Regions from separate parts of the Ureibacillus sp. FSL K6-2830 genome, predicted to be linked through region 1. Evidence: riboswitches for the same ligand, from Rfam matches in the RefSeq annotation. Region 1 holds a riboswitch; the other holds the start of a gene.

Region 1 (7,814 bases):
AATGAATAATCCTTTCGCTTCATGTACAAGCTCACCCATTGTTTTCAAGTCTTCAATTTGACCGAAGAAGTTAGGATACTGAACCATGACAGCCGCAGTATCTTGATCAATCATACCTTTTAATGCTTCAATATCTGTAACTCCATCTTTCATTGGCACATTTACTACTTCGATTGATTGGCCATATGCATAAGTTTCTACAACAGTACGATATTCAGGATGGATTGCTTCAGATACTAACAATTTTTTACGTCTTGTTGAGCCGGCAGCAAGCATCCCTGCTTCTGCAAGCGCTGTTCCGCCATCATACATGGAAGAGTTTGCTAAATCCATACCTGTTAATTCGGCAATCATTGTTTGGAATTCAAAAATAGCTTGTAATTCACCTTGTGAAATTTCCGGTTGATATGGTGTATAAGCAGTATAGAATTCAGACCGAGAAATAACGTGGTCCACAATAACAGGTTTGTAGTGATTGTATACACCTGCACCTAAGAATGAAACAGCTGTTTCAGTGTTGATATTTTTATCTGCTAAAGCTTTTAGTTCTTTTAATAGCGCAGATTCAGATGCTGCTTCTTTAATATTATAAAGCCCTTTAAAACGCACCTCTTCAGGAATATCCGCAAATAATTCATCAATGCTTTCTACTCCAATGGTAGAGAGCATTTCTTGTTTGTCTTGTTCCGTAATTGGAAGATAACGATGCTTCATTGTTTGACCTCCATTAATTTTTATTTTTCACGTTTATAAAATGGCTTCGGCACAACATGTGCTTTTACCTTTTTATTGCGTATTTCTACTTCCACTTCTGTACCAATTTCAGTATATTGAATATCTAATAAAGCAAGTCCTAAATTACGTTTCGTACTAGGGATTTGTGTACCAGTTGTAACTTCTCCAATTTCAGTGTCGCCTTTAAATACTTTATAGCCATGGCGAGGAATCCCTTTATCAATCATTTCAATACCAACCAGTTTTCTTGAAAGCCCTTGTTCTTTTTGGTTTTTAAGAGCTTCTTTACCGATGAAATCCGCATCTTTTTGAAGTTTTACTGCAAAGCCGATGCCTGCTTCTAATGGAGAAATATTTTCTGATAATTCTTGTCCATAAAGCGGTAAGCATGCTTCAAAACGCAACGTATCACGTGCTCCAAGGCCGCATGGTATCAATCCATCTTCTTTTCCTGCTTCTAATAGTTTATTCCACAATGCTACAATTGAATTTGGCTCCCCGTATAATTCGAAGCCGTCTTCACCTGTATATCCGCTGCGTGATAACAATACAGAATAACCACTAACTTGAACAGATGCTTTAAATTGGAATGGTTTTAATTCAGATAAGTTCACATCTGTTAATGTTTGCAAGATTTTTTCTGATAGAGGTCCTTGAAGTGCAATTAAGGCATATTCATCTGATTGATTTATAATCGTTACATCGCCTTCTGCATGCTTTTTCATCCATTCAAAGTCTTTTTCAATATTTGCCGCATTGACAACAAGCAAGTATTGGTCATCGCCAAGATTATAGACGATTAAATCATCTACCACCCCACCATTTTCATAGCACATTACATTATATTGTGCGCCGCCAACTGGAATTTTTGAAATGTCATTGGACAATAATTTTTGAAGATAGCCGAGAACATCTTTCCCTTTTACAAGAATTTCTCCCATATGGGATACATCGAAAAGTCCAGCACGATTTCTTACAGCTTCATGTTCATCCTTTATTGATGAAAATTGAACGGGTAATTCCCATCCACCAAAATCAATCGTTTTTGCACCATATTTCGCATATTCGTCAAATAATGGTGTTCTCTTTAATTCTCCCATCGTGAAACCTCCCTCATTAATTAACAATTTACTACCAATATCTTTAAACTAGGCAAAAAGGACAGAAAATCCCCTTTTTAAAGGAATTCTCTGTCCTTGCACCTGAAAGTTACACCTATTATAAAATAGGCTTTCCCCTTGGGTGGCTGTTATTCAGCACTCTCCAGAGTTGCGTCCCGTACGAGTCTTTTTGCCTGAGAGATTCATAGTTCTACTACTTGCTCCTTCGGCGACGTAAAAACGTTCTCTCCCCGCACAATCATCCGCACCATATGAAATTTTTCAACAAACAGACATCTTTGCCTATATCCTAACATTGAACGTAATAGAAGGCAATCATTTTTTAAAACTCCTTAAAAAAACGAACATTTTTAAACAACAACACCTTATCATTCGCCTTTTAGTCGATTCACTTGAAAAGCAATATAATTTACCACTTGGCGAATTGTTCGATCTTTTGTAAGGACACGGATGTGAGCGGCTCTTTTATAAAATTTTCTCCTATAATAATATAGTCGTTCCAGTTCTTTTTTAGTCGAACGTTGTGCAATTGGTCGATTTTTGTCATTTTTTATTCTTTTATAAATGTCTTCAAATGATGCATCAAGAAAAAAGATTAAACCTGTTCTTCTCATTATTTGTCGATTTTCTTGTCTCATTGGAACGCCGCCACCAGTCGCAATAATGCAAGCTTCGTCACGAAAGTTTTTTAAAAATTCAGTTTCTAAATTTCTAAAATATTCTTCTCCAAACTTTTCAAAAATTTCTGGAATCGACATGCCTTGTTGTCTGACGATTTCTTTATCCATATCATAAAAGGGCAATCGTAGGGCATAGCTTAATTGGCGTCCGACTGCACTTTTTCCGCACCCCATAAACCCTACTAAGTAAATCTTTCGCATAATTAGACACCTTTCTACTAAAACTCTGCGGTTTCTCCAAGTAAATTTATCGTAGCACGAATGTTTATGTTTTCCAATGAATTTATAATAGAAAATTGAGTTAAGTAGGTTGAACTGTAAAAAATTACAACAGTGATAAGAAAAAACAAAAAGACAATGGCAACGGGAAATATCATGCCTTTTTCGTTATTTATGATATTGTACAAGTAACGCTCTCTCCTTTACAATACCATTCAAGAATTCTACTTTTATCGTTACAATATTGTTTGAAAGGGAAAACTCGGCATGCCGAATACCAATTAATAGTGGCACATAACCTTGATCATTGATTTGCAAACGAATCACATCTGTAATCTTGTTTATTTTTATCGTTTTTGTGGAAGAGTCTATGATATATAATGAATTATTCATTATATAAATATCCTCTGCATCAAGCAAATATTGTTGTAAATCATGAATAAAGATTTCCCATTTAATTTGTTCTTCTGCCACGATCGTGTTGTGCCATTGTTGAATTAATAGATAAAAAATAAAAATTACTTGAGCGAGTAACGAAAAAATCACCAATTGAAACAGCGCCTCGATAAATGTAAATCCATTTCCACTTCTTACAATTCGCCATCGCCATTGATGCATTTGTATCGTACCCCATCTAAATTGTTAAATCGTACACAAACCGCATCTGTTTGAAAATACCAAGCATATTCTACGTTGTCGATCCATTTTTTCCCTTCGAAAATACCGGTATTTTTAGCAATAATAACTGCTTCATAGGCCACTTGGGATGCATGTAATTCCAACGATTGATTGTATAGAGAATGCTGAAGTTGAAAAATGAACGGAATAAAACTTATGGCTACTATAATAATCATAAGCGTTAGCAACGATTCTAACATGGAAGTCCCCTTTTCATTCCACATAACGAATTCGTCCTTTATTGATATTAATGACAATATGTTTTTGTCCGAAAGGAGTGTAAAAAGTGAATTTCCCAAAATTTTTTACATTTCCATCTGGATCAATTCGAAGAGTTAATAAATTACTATACTGATCAAACTCAATGATTTCCGGTAGTTTTCTCTCTAAAATCACTTCATCTAGTTGATGGTATATTCTATAAGTATCTTGATTTACAAAAGAAACAAAACAGCTCCTTTGCTTTTCCAAGGCCAGCATTTGTGCCATTTGAATGTCTAATGTAAATTGGTGGAAAAACTGTTCCACAACCATTTTTTCTGTCATTTTAAAAGAAAAGGTTGTCCCTAACATACCAACCAATACGACAATCATTAAAACGAATAATATTTCTAATAGCGTATACCCCTGTTCTTTCAATAGCTCTATGCTCCTTTATTGATTGATTAATGTCACAGTTCCATCCGTCTCAATGGTAAATCCCTTGCCATTCGGACATTTATCCATCCCCTCTCTTAAGTATCCCTTGTTTACTAACTGATCTAATGTAGGGATGGTTTTGTATTCAATTTTGTATGATTCTACCTGCCCTTGTACCATGCGGATATATGCTTCACAACCTTTATCATCAATCGTATTCCGATGTTTCGTTACGTTTGGAACAGTTACTAATATTAAGATAGATATAATAAATAGCACAATTAACATCTCAATTAACGTAAAACCTTTTTGATTTTTCATGATTTCACCTCTATTACATGATTTCGACTAAGTCATACATCGGCAGCAGTATACTTAAATACGCTGCAACAATGCATATCGCTATCAAAATAAAGAAAAGAGGTTGAATGCTCGCCAAGCAAAATTTGATGGTCGATTGGATCCTCTCATTTAGCAATTCGCTGAATATGAGCATTTCCCGGCCTAAGTATCCATTTTTTTCACCGTGTTGAATCAATTCATCAAACTTTGGCATAAACAGTTGAAGTATCTTCACAGCCTCTGACAATGAATCACCGAACTTCACCCTTTGTTTCAATAGTGCTGTGATATATGATAAGTGGCGACTTATTTGTTGTTGTTCTAAAATAGACAATGCTTGTTGAAGTGATATACCTGATACTAATAAACTTCCAAGCAAATGAGAGAATTGTCTTGTTAAATTCACTTGATAAACATACTTCACTATAGGGATTTTCATAATGATGTTTAGTTGATGAGCGATTTCTTTTTTTCGAATGGAATGAATTGAAATAAATATCAAGAATAACGAAATAATGAATAGGAGTATGAGAAAATCTGGTATATGAAGCAATACAACAGCGAAGTTTATACTATTGACCTTTTCTGAATGATTCGAAATCACGAGTTGCTCTATGTTTGGTAAAAAATAACTTCGAAACAATATAAAAACCATTGTTAATAAAATCATCAAGAAAGCGGGATACATTAGCAACTTCATAATTTTCCGCTGCGTATCTTCTTGAAATTTTATTTGCTTACTTACGTGGTGCAATGATTCAGCCAAATCCCCTTTTTCTTCTGCAATAGCTATCAATAATAAAAAATGTTTTGGAATTGAAAGTTGTTGTAAAATATCCACTGCCGATGAACCGTTATTGAACTGTTGTTGTAATAAAGCATTCCACTTTTCCAATTCTTTAACGTGATAAGGAAGTAACATAAACAAGGCATCTGAAAATGTATATCCTTCTTTCAGTAATATGCTTGTCCTATTTAGGAGCGATGGAACATCCCGAACTTTCTCCTTATAATTTCTTTGAATGGGGAAAATCATTTTTTCGCTGATTTGCTGTAGCACGACAAATCCCCCAATTCTTTAATAGCAGCTTTTTGGAATTCCAATGTTTCCTCAACTGGCAAGTGATATTCAATTCCTTGCGCTGTATTTATAATTGCTTCTTGTAAAATATCTTCCGACAAAATTTCATAAATTGCTTTCCTGCTATCGCTATCATGTAACTGAATTAAACATTGGGCAATAATTGCAATCAAAGCTTGCCGAATTTCTTCTATGGAAACATTTAAATCCATTAAACGATATAGACAATTCACCGAATCTTTTGCATGTATAGTTGATAGCACCAAATGACCGGATAATGCAGCACGCATGGCGATTTCTGCAGTCTCTTCATCCCTGATTTCACCAATCATAATGACATCGGGCGAATGTCTTAAAATTGCTTTTAAACCAGCTGCATATGTAATACCTGCAAGCTCATTTACTTGAATTTGAAGCATATACGACTGGCTGCTTTCCACTGGATCTTCGAGAGAAATTACATGTCGCCCTAATGTGTCACTGCAATATTTTGCTAATGAATATAATGTCGTAGTTTTGCCCGATCCTGTGGCGCCACAAAATAATATCAATCCTTGTCGATTGGAAATCAATCTCAATAATTTTTCTGCTGAATGGCGATCGTAACATAATGAAGCAATCGGATATGAGGCATTTTGTAAAAACAAACGAATAACGAGGCTTTCTCTTTTATATACGGAAGGTAAAGTAGAGACTCGGAAGGCATACAAACGATTGGAAAACATTTCTTCAAATGAACCGCTTTGCGGCTTTCGCTTTTCACTAATATCTAAAGAAGATTTATATTTAAAAAAGGAAATCATTCGATCCCCTAATTCAATTGGGAAATGACCTGCAGGAAATAATTTTCCATATTTGCGAAACTGAATGGTGTAATGGTTTGGAGTTGGCTCAATTAAAATATCACTAGCTCCGAAATGTAAAGCTTTTAACAATAATTGAGTTGATTTTGTTTCAATAACGGACTCCACTTTCAAACGCATCACCACTTCCCTAAATTCGTGACCGCTGAATTTAGCAATAGTATAAGACGAAGTTTATATTTGGAAAAGGCTTTTTCTTAAAATTTTTATTTGACCCCTTTTTTCTGTTGAAACTTTATTTTTGAAAAGTTTATGGCAGATTTTATTACAAATTTTGAATATTTTGCTAACACCCAATAATCACCACGTATTTTCACTATCATTTTATTAATAATAAAGCTAAAATTGAAGTAGCATAAATATTACTGAAGGTGGGATAACAACATGTTGCATCCATTAAAAATTACGAGTACTTTAGCGGATGAAACTCGTTTTCAAATATATGAATACATGTTGCAACAAAAAAAAGCATTTACTGTACAAGATATTGCAGATAAATTTAATATACATCCCAATGTGGCAAGATTGCATTTAACGAAATTATCGGAGATCCATCTCATCACTACTGATTTTTTTAAATCAGGTAAAGGTGGAAGACCTGGTCGAATTTATCAAGTATCTGAACAAGGGGTTGAGTTGACTTTCCCAAAACGAGATGAAAAACATCTCGTCAAATGGGCACTTCAACTTGTATGTGAGTTGGGACAAGATGCATTGAAGACAGCGAAAAAAATTAGTTATCAAGATGGCTTAAAAGAAATTCAAAAAAGATTATCAAAGATAACTAAACCTCTTAGCTTTGAAGAAAAATTAGAAATCTTATCTGAAGCTGCTCTACTAGTTGGCTACATTCCAAAAATTGTAGATACTGCTGAAGGAAAGAAAATTACGCTAACGATTTTTAACTGTCCATATAGAAGTCAAATAAAAGAACATAGCGATATAGTATGTGAACTACATAAATCATACTTACAAGGTCAAATCGACACACTATTTGAAAAAAATGAATTTGTTCAATTTGAAAGTATGGTTCACGATTGCGATTTTTGTAAATATGAAATATTTGTGCCAAATGTTGCTCTGTAAAAGATACACTTGATTGTCACAAATCTATCGAAGTATCAGTTTACAATATTGTCAATTATCATTTATAATAAACATTGAGATTATTGTGTCGTACAAAAGGAGGGATTTGACATGGCTAATATGTATAAAGTTTTAGCATTCTGGACAGGTATTTTTGCCGTAATGTTCTATCTTGGTCATATGATTGAGATTTCGCTATTATTCGTAGGTAATTCTGTATTATTCTTATTATTAGGCTTCTTAAACCTTTCAGAACGCATGTACATGTACATTTTCGGAGCTTATTTGACAATATTCTTTGCTGGATTTACTTATTACACAACGTTTATCCACGTACCGGGTGGACTTGGACACTAATAAATCAGAAATG
Region 2 (7,814 bases), 1.0 Mb from region 1:
ATGTGCAAACATTCTATCCAAACATGATTATGATGTAGTTGTATTAGATGGGGGACTCACAGCTTGGAAGGATTATATAAAGAAGTAAGTCGTAAGACGTTTTAATGTTGTATAGTAGCTGTGGGTATTGGATTGGCTTTCTGAAAAGTTTGCTTTTTTGGTGGATTTACATTGAGGATAGAAGTTAATGTATCTGAAAGGAGGATATGCTATCCTGTCTTGGAAGCACTTTGGCAGGATAGTTTATTATTTTGGCGCGCCCATTTCATCTTTAGTATTACAAGATATCCACTAAGAGTGAAATTGGCAATCAACCAAAAAAGGATATCGGGTCATGTGATAATAGTCAAAGTCATGACAATAATAGTCAATCATCAAGAGATAATGGCCAAATTTGTGAACATAATAGTCAATCGAAAAAAATCTACACTTGAAAAGAGAGATAATAGTCAGAATCGAGCTGATAATAGTCAAGCTCCAAAAGATAATAGTCAAACTTGCGTATATAATGGCCAATCGACAAAAAAATGGCTTTCGGGTCATGTGATAATAGTCAAAGTCATGACAATAATAGTCAATCATCAAGGGATAATAGCCAAATTTGTGAACATAATAGTCAATCGAAAAAAATCTACACTTGAAAAGAGAGATAATAGTCAGAATCGAGCTGATAATAGTCAAGCTCCGGAAGATAATAGTCAAACTTGCGAATATAATGGCCAATCGACAAAAAATGGCTTTCGGGTCATGTGATAATAGCCAAAGTCATGACAATAATAGTCAATCATCAAGGGATAATAGCCAAACCTGTAAACATAATAGTCAATCGATCAATTTCATAATAGCCAAGTAAAAGAGCGAATGAGAAAGCTGATCTCTTCATCACTTTCTACATTCGCTCTATCACTTATATCAATTAATTCCCCAACGCTTGTAGTGGAGCTGGAATGCGTCCACCTCGGCGGATGATTTTTTCAGAGCTAAATGGATTTACGCCCATCACAGGTGCTCGTCCAAGCAGGCCGCCAAATTCCACCATTTCGCCTTCTTTTGCGCCAGGCACAGGGATGACGCGAACGGCTGTTGTCTTTTTATTAATCATACCAATAGCCGCTTCATCTGCAATCATTGCAGAAATGGTACTAGCAGGTGCGTCTCCCGTAATGGCAATCATATCAAGCCCTACTGAACATACGCATGTCATCGCTTCCAACTTTGATAAGCTTAGAGCACCTTCTTCAATACCACGAATCATGCCGTTATCTTCACTAACTGGGATGAAGGCACCGCTTAATCCACCCACATAGGAAGAAGCCATCGCTCCGCCTTTTTTCACTGCATCGTTCATTAATGCAAGGGCGGCGATTGTGCCGTGTGTACCAACACGTTCCAAACCAATTTCTTCTAAGATTTCAGCAACACTGTCGTTCATCGCATTTGTTGGTGCCAGTGACAAATCCATAATGCCGAATGGGACCCCTAAGCGTTTTGCTACTTCTCGGCCAATTAATTCACCAGCGCGGGTAATTTTAAATGCGGTTTTCTTAATAATATCTGCCACTTCACCTAAGTCAGCATCTGGATAACGCTTTAGTGCATTTAACACAACTCCTGGCCCGGAAACTCCGACATTCAACACAACTTCTCCTTCACCGGATCCGAGGAAAGCTCCTGCCATAAACGGATTATCTTCTACAGGGTTGCAGAACACAACAAGCTTTGCACAGCCGAGACCCGATTTATCTTTTGTAAGCTCTGCTGTTTCTTTAATGATTTCACCTAATTGACGAACTGCATCCATATTGATGCCGGCTTTTGTTGTTCCAACAGAAACGGATGCACAAACTCGCTCCGTGACTGCTAGAGCTTCTGGTAGGGCATCAAATAATACTTGGTCTCCCTTCGCAATTCCTTTATGCACAAGGGCCGAAAATCCACCGATAAAGTCAATACCGAGGGTTACAGCAGCACGGTCTAATGTTTTGGCAAGTTCCACTGCTTGATCTTTTGTTGCATTGCCTAGAAGATCTGCAATTGGGGTCACGGCAATACGTTTATTAATAATAGGGATGCCATACTCTTTCTCCACTTTTTCAGCAGTTGTTTTTAAATCTTTTGCGTAGCGAGTGATTTTATCATAAATTTTTTGATTCATTTTATCGAAATCGGAATCTGCACAGTCTCTGAGATTAATCCCCATCGTAACTGTACGGATATCCAAGTTTTCAGTTCGAACCATTCGGATGGTTTCCATCATTTCTTGAATTTCAAAATTCATATTTGCACGTCCTTTCACACACGATGCATTGCTTGGAAAATTTCTTCAAGTTGTACAGTAATGACAACGCCAATTGATTGACCAAGTTCATTAAGTTCTTGTTGTAGAGTTTCAAGATTAGGTAAATCGGTCACATCAATCACCATCATCATTGTGAAGAAATCTTGTAAAATCGTTTGGCTGATATCTAAAATGTTGATGTTTCGATCTGCAATCACAGTCGTTACTTTAGCGATAATGCCAACTTGATCTTTTCCAATGACACTTACAATTGCTTTTCTACGTTCACTCATTTGTTTCACCTCAATTGATGTAATAAAAAAGAGATTGGCTTCCCAATCTCAAACACAAAAGAATAATAAGGTTTATCATTCTTCTGTCCTTTTGCCTGAGATTGTGAATCCTTCGGCGCCACAAAACGTGGTCTCTCCAGAAGCTGCTCCTGCGTGTAGTTTTACCCACAGCATTCATCGCTACACCTATTCAGTTCCAATACTAAAAGATACTAACACCTTTGGAACAATTGGTCAACAAAAAATATATTGAAATTTTTCATAAAAAGGAAAATTCAATCTATGATTCAAAATGTAGATTAAATGTTTTTTTCGTAAAGAAGAGGGAATATATGAAATAAAACATGAGATTCATAAATGGAAGGATTGACAAAAAAATAAGTGCATGATATATTTATCTCGAATTCAAAATAAATTAATTCAAAATAAAATAATCATATATATCTTGAATTCAAAATAGGATAATATGGGAGGTATGAAAATGGCGAAGTGGGTTGTTGACAAATCACACTCAGAAATTGGTTTTGAAGTAAAGCATATGATGGTGTCAAAGGTGAGAGGGCATTTTGATTCTTATACGGCTGAAATTGAAGCGGAAGATTTAACGGATCTGACAACTGCTACAATTGCATTTACCTTTGATGTTGCGAGCATTAATACAAAATCAGAAGATCGCGATAATCATTTAAAATCTGCAGACTTTTTTGATGCGGAAAAATATCCAACAATTACGTTCCAATCCAAAATGATTACGAAAACAGATGATAACGAATATGAAGTGACAGGGGATTTAACAATTAAAGATGTAACAAAACCAGTCACATTCGAAGTGGAGTACAATGGTAAAGGGAAAAACCCTTGGGGCGTGGAAGTTTACGGATTCGAAGCGGAAGCAAAAATCAACCGTGAAGAATTCGGTCTTACATGGAACGCTGCCCTTGAAACAGGTGGCGTATTGGTAGGAAAAGATATTAAAATAAAAGCAGAATTAGAAGTGAACCCTGCAAGCTAATAAGTGGGGGGAAGAAGAGGGTGTCTAGAAAGCGAAAACTTTCCAGTCACCCTTACTTTTTGATAAAAATTTTTCTTTTACCGATCATTGCTCCGGCGGGAAACATATCCTAGTCGCAAAGGTGTTGACTCAATAGAGAACTTTTATTAATTATGAAGGAAAAGCTTATTGTTTTAAAATGATGCTCAAGCGAAAAAAAGCTTGTTGCACTCATTGCAACAAGCTTTTTGATCCTATTTTTTATTCAATACACTATGCGTTCTTCCATACACAAAATACACTAATAAACCAATAATCATCCAGATAAGACAAGTAAACATTGTGAATGTAGATAATTGGACGATCATGAAAATACAAAGGAGGGAGGAAAGAATTGGCACAATTGGGAACAATGGTACTTTAAATCCTTCTTTTAATCCATCAATTTTCATTTTTCTAATAAAGATAACGCCGATCGATACAGCAGCAAAAGCAATCAATGTACCGATATTCACAAGTTCTGCCAACTTATCAATCGGAATAAAACCAGCGAATAAAGATACAAATATTGCATAAATCCATGTGTTTTTTAACGGGATTTTACGGCGAGGGTGAATTTCTGATAACACTTTTGGAAGCATTCCGTCACGAGCAAAGGAGTACACTAAGCGAGTACCTCCGTAAAGCATAACGAAAATCACCGTCATCATACTAATAACTGCTCCGAGCGAAATAACCCCAAATACCCAATCAAGATTTTTCATTTCCATCGCATAAGCAACAGGATTTCCTACATTCAATTCTTTATATGGAACCATCCCTGTTAACACAAGGGAAACGGCTACATATAAAATTGTACAAATCACGAGCGTTCCGATAATTCCAATCGGCATGTTTCGCTGTGGATTTTTTACCTCTTCAGCAGCGGAAGATACCGCATCAAAACCTAAATAAGCAAAGATTACTAGTGCCGCTCCTGATAAAATCCCACCAAAACCAAATGGCATAAATGGTTGCCAGTTGTCAGGCTTCACATAAAACATTCCAACAAGAATAAAGAGTAAAATAATCCCTAGTTTAATGAAAACCATGATTTTATTTAATCGGTTAGACTCTTTCATTCCTAAAGATAGGAAGGAAGCTAAAAGTAAAATAATTATAATGGCTGGTAAATTGATATATGTTCCGTTTGCTGGACTGAATGGGCCAGATAATGCTTGCGGCACGTGAATGCCAAATCCTTCAACAAGAGATTGAAAGTAAGCAGACCAACCAGTTGCCACTGCTGCAACAGCTAAACCATATTCAAGCAAAAGACTCCATCCGATTATCCAAGCGATTAGCTCACCAAAGATCACATAGGAATATGTATAGGCACTACCAGCTACTGGAATCGATGAAGACAATTCCGAATAACATAAGGCTGAAAAAGCGCATACAATTGCTGCCAAAATAAATGAGAAAACGATGGCAGGGCCTGCATGAACAGCAGCTACAGTACCTGGTAAAATGAAAATCCCTGTTCCGACAACTGCTCCAACACCAAGAGCGATTAAATCAAATGAATTCATTGTTTTATTAAACTGTGATGTGCCTTTTTGATTCAATAATTCGCTTAAAGATAATTTTCGAAATAATTGATTTTTCATAGCTCATTCCATCCTATTTTGATATAATAATTCATTTATTAATGATTTTTATTACTTAAAAATAAAATCGAATAAAGTATAGCACTTTTTCGCGTTGAAGTGTTGAAGAATCGAAAAGTTATAATCTTTAATTAATTAACAAATTTCTGATTATTATATCAATTTATATTATTGTAATATAATAATATAAATTATTCCCATCCTTATTAAGTTGTCCTGCGTTTTAAAAACATATTCAAAGCGTGTGAAGTATATCTAGTAAGGCTCTCTCATACAATGGGGAAAGTGTAATTAACTTGATAGAACATTATTAGAAAAGGGAGAATCAAAATATGAACATATTTATATGGATGGGGATATTTTTATTGCTATTTGGCGTTTATTTTTCAAAATGGACAGCCTTCGCATTAATTATTTCCATTGTCGGATGCACGGTCATTTTTGGGGGATTTATCTTAAAACAACGGCAAAAAATAATGAAAAAAAGCCATTAAGACAATGGCTCCTAGTTTAATCGATAAATAATAAAACGTTCTTGCCAATTTTTTTCGTGCAATGTAGGAATGGGAATTTCCATTACTTTTTCAAAAGGAGTGTAATGATTTACATAATCGATGTAGTCATTTGATGGATAGTATAAAATTACGTCCACAGGTCGCTTTTTCTCTTCGATTGAGAGCATGATATGATGCAGAACTTTCATAAATATCTGCAAAGAAAAAGGGTTGAAAAAATAAAATTTATTTTCTGTCGGTTGAATTGGGTAATCTTGAGCGAAACAGCGGAGAAACTGGATTTTATCTTCCTTTTTTTTAAACTTCTTGCAATATCGTTCTCGGTTTTTCATTGCTTCTTTTATGAATTGCTCGTTCATGTCGATACCCAAGACAGATGCATTTGTTTTGTAGTGGAGGAAAATGCTTAATCGCCCTAATCCACAGCCAAAATCGACAATGGAGTCGTTCTCGTTGATTTGATAATTTTTTAGCAATTCTTCTAAGGCAGAATAAGGAGTGGGTTCGTAGCGGTTGTAATGAATGGATTGATAGATACCGTTATTCGATCCACAAGTTTCAATATGGAGGAAACGATCATATTCTGTTTCGTTCATCATTATTCTCCCATCTTTATAAGGTGTTTTTTAGTATATCGAAGTGGTGAAAAGGTGTACATCCTTTTAGTTGGTTTGTCAAAGTTTATTCACGATGAAAAGAGTAGAACATAGTATAATATAATTAATTAACGGTTTACATAGCGAAGGAGTGCGCACATGTTTAAAAAACTATTCGGCCGAAAAAGCGAACCTTTCAAACATAGAGTTGAATTTTGTGTTTCGAACAGGGCTTATTGCCATCCAGATGTATACGATGAGTTGGAACAGCGAGAAGATGTAATAGTGGAAGATACAGGGTGTAATTCCTATTGTGAAATTTGCAACGGTCATTATTATGCCCTTGTTAATGGCGAGCCAATTTCAGCAGATAGTGCAAAAGAGTTATTAGAAAAAATCGAAGAAGAAATCAAGTTGAATCCGATTGAGTGAAGAGCCGCAATTTGAAGAAACAAACAGGCGTTTACAGTTTCTTCGATGAATGCAGAATTCCTCTAGAAGTAACAGTTCAACCGTTTTTGCATATATCAAAAGTGAGCGAATCTTCTGCAACGGAGGGAAGGAAATGGGGTATTATCCCATGGGTTATGGATTTGAGCAGATTTTAATCAATATTTTATATTATTTAGGTGTCTTCATTATTATTGCAACAATTGTTTGTGTCATTTACGGCTTCATATACAGTTTGATATTCGGGGCGGGCGTTTAAGGAATTTCCTTAAGCGTTTTTTTATTTGATTGAAAAATGACAATCACTTGACGATTTTCGTAAAAGCCTATTTTTATAGAAAAGATGTTATATAATAAAGATGTAAATGAAATACAACTTTAAGTTCAGCAAACTGTTTGGAGGAATAGTTTATGGAACAAAATGAAAAAGCAGAACGTCTAAAAAATATGTTAGATGGAGAATTTCAACCATTGCATGAAAAAATTGATCGGCTTGAAGATGAAGTGAAATCCTTGCAAGAAGACATAAAAAGCCTAATGAAGTTGCTTTCATCAAAGGAATAATTTTTCCGACTTTACAAAAATTATAGTCACAACTTTAACCTCATAACGTCTCTTTTCTAAAAGGCTGTCCGTAAAGACCGTTAACGGTTTGCGGTTCAGCTTTTTTTAAGCCATTTTTCTCTCTTGCAATGAAATACAAGCTATTCTTCCCCCAAGTCAATTTCATTCTCATATGCAAGATGTGTTTTCTCCCAGAAACGAAAATTCCTATCAATTTATTGAATTTTTTCTCCTCACAAACAATAGTATATATCTAAGCATTTTCGTTTTATCTCGCACAGAAAAGCTAGTTCATCTTCTTTCAATAAATTTATTCAACATTCACCTTTTGTTAATTTTTACGTTACTATAAGGTGGAAATCCAATAAAAATATGCTCCGCAAATAAAATTAGAGAAATTATGACATAATTTCAACAAATTTATAAAAATTATTCATATTAATTATTACTTTTTCACCTTAATTATAGGTTTTTGTTA

Evidence for each region. A riboswitch is a leader RNA that binds a small molecule or an ion and turns the genes downstream of it on or off. The one in region 1 is predicted to bind glycine.
Region 2: linked by a shared signal. The riboswitch ahead of NSU17_RS05845 (ACT domain-containing protein) and the one ahead of gcvT (glycine cleavage system aminomethyltransferase GcvT) in region 1 are both predicted to bind glycine.

Annotation. Positions count from the first base shown of each region.
Region 1 is NZ_JBBOQR010000001.1:180,381-188,194, forward strand. Features, by position in the region: gene gcvPA (aminomethyl-transferring glycine dehydrogenase subunit GcvPA) at 1-714, opposite strand, end outside; gene gcvT (glycine cleavage system aminomethyltransferase GcvT) at 735-1,835, opposite strand; glycine riboswitch at 1,924-2,004, opposite strand; glycine riboswitch at 2,008-2,098, opposite strand; gene NSU17_RS00905 (shikimate kinase) at 2,225-2,737, opposite strand; gene comGF (competence type IV pilus minor pilin ComGF) at 2,924-3,373, opposite strand; gene NSU17_RS00915 (hypothetical protein) at 3,346-3,657, opposite strand; gene comGD (competence type IV pilus minor pilin ComGD) at 3,647-4,072, opposite strand; gene comGC (competence type IV pilus major pilin ComGC) at 4,088-4,393, opposite strand; gene comGB (competence type IV pilus assembly protein ComGB) at 4,407-5,474, opposite strand; gene comGA (competence type IV pilus ATPase ComGA) at 5,447-6,478, opposite strand; gene NSU17_RS00940 (helix-turn-helix transcriptional regulator) at 6,743-7,444, shown strand; gene NSU17_RS00945 (DUF2626 family protein) at 7,556-7,801, shown strand.
Region 2 is NZ_JBBOQR010000001.1:1,193,393-1,201,206, reverse strand. Features, by position in the region: gene NSU17_RS05860 (rhodanese-like domain-containing protein) at 1-88, shown strand, start outside; gene NSU17_RS05855 (hypothetical protein) at 172-753, shown strand; gene NSU17_RS05850 (PFL family protein) at 917-2,278, opposite strand; gene NSU17_RS05845 (ACT domain-containing protein) at 2,293-2,571, opposite strand; glycine riboswitch at 2,645-2,721, opposite strand; gene NSU17_RS05840 (YceI family protein) at 3,053-3,583, shown strand; gene NSU17_RS05835 (amino acid permease) at 3,817-5,211, opposite strand; gene NSU17_RS05830 (hypothetical protein) at 5,544-5,705, shown strand; gene NSU17_RS05825 (class I SAM-dependent methyltransferase) at 5,717-6,322, opposite strand; gene NSU17_RS05820 (DUF1450 domain-containing protein) at 6,482-6,754, shown strand; gene NSU17_RS05815 (hypothetical protein) at 6,888-7,031, shown strand; gene NSU17_RS05810 (hypothetical protein) at 7,184-7,336, shown strand; gene NSU17_RS05805 (hypothetical protein) at 7,377-7,514, opposite strand.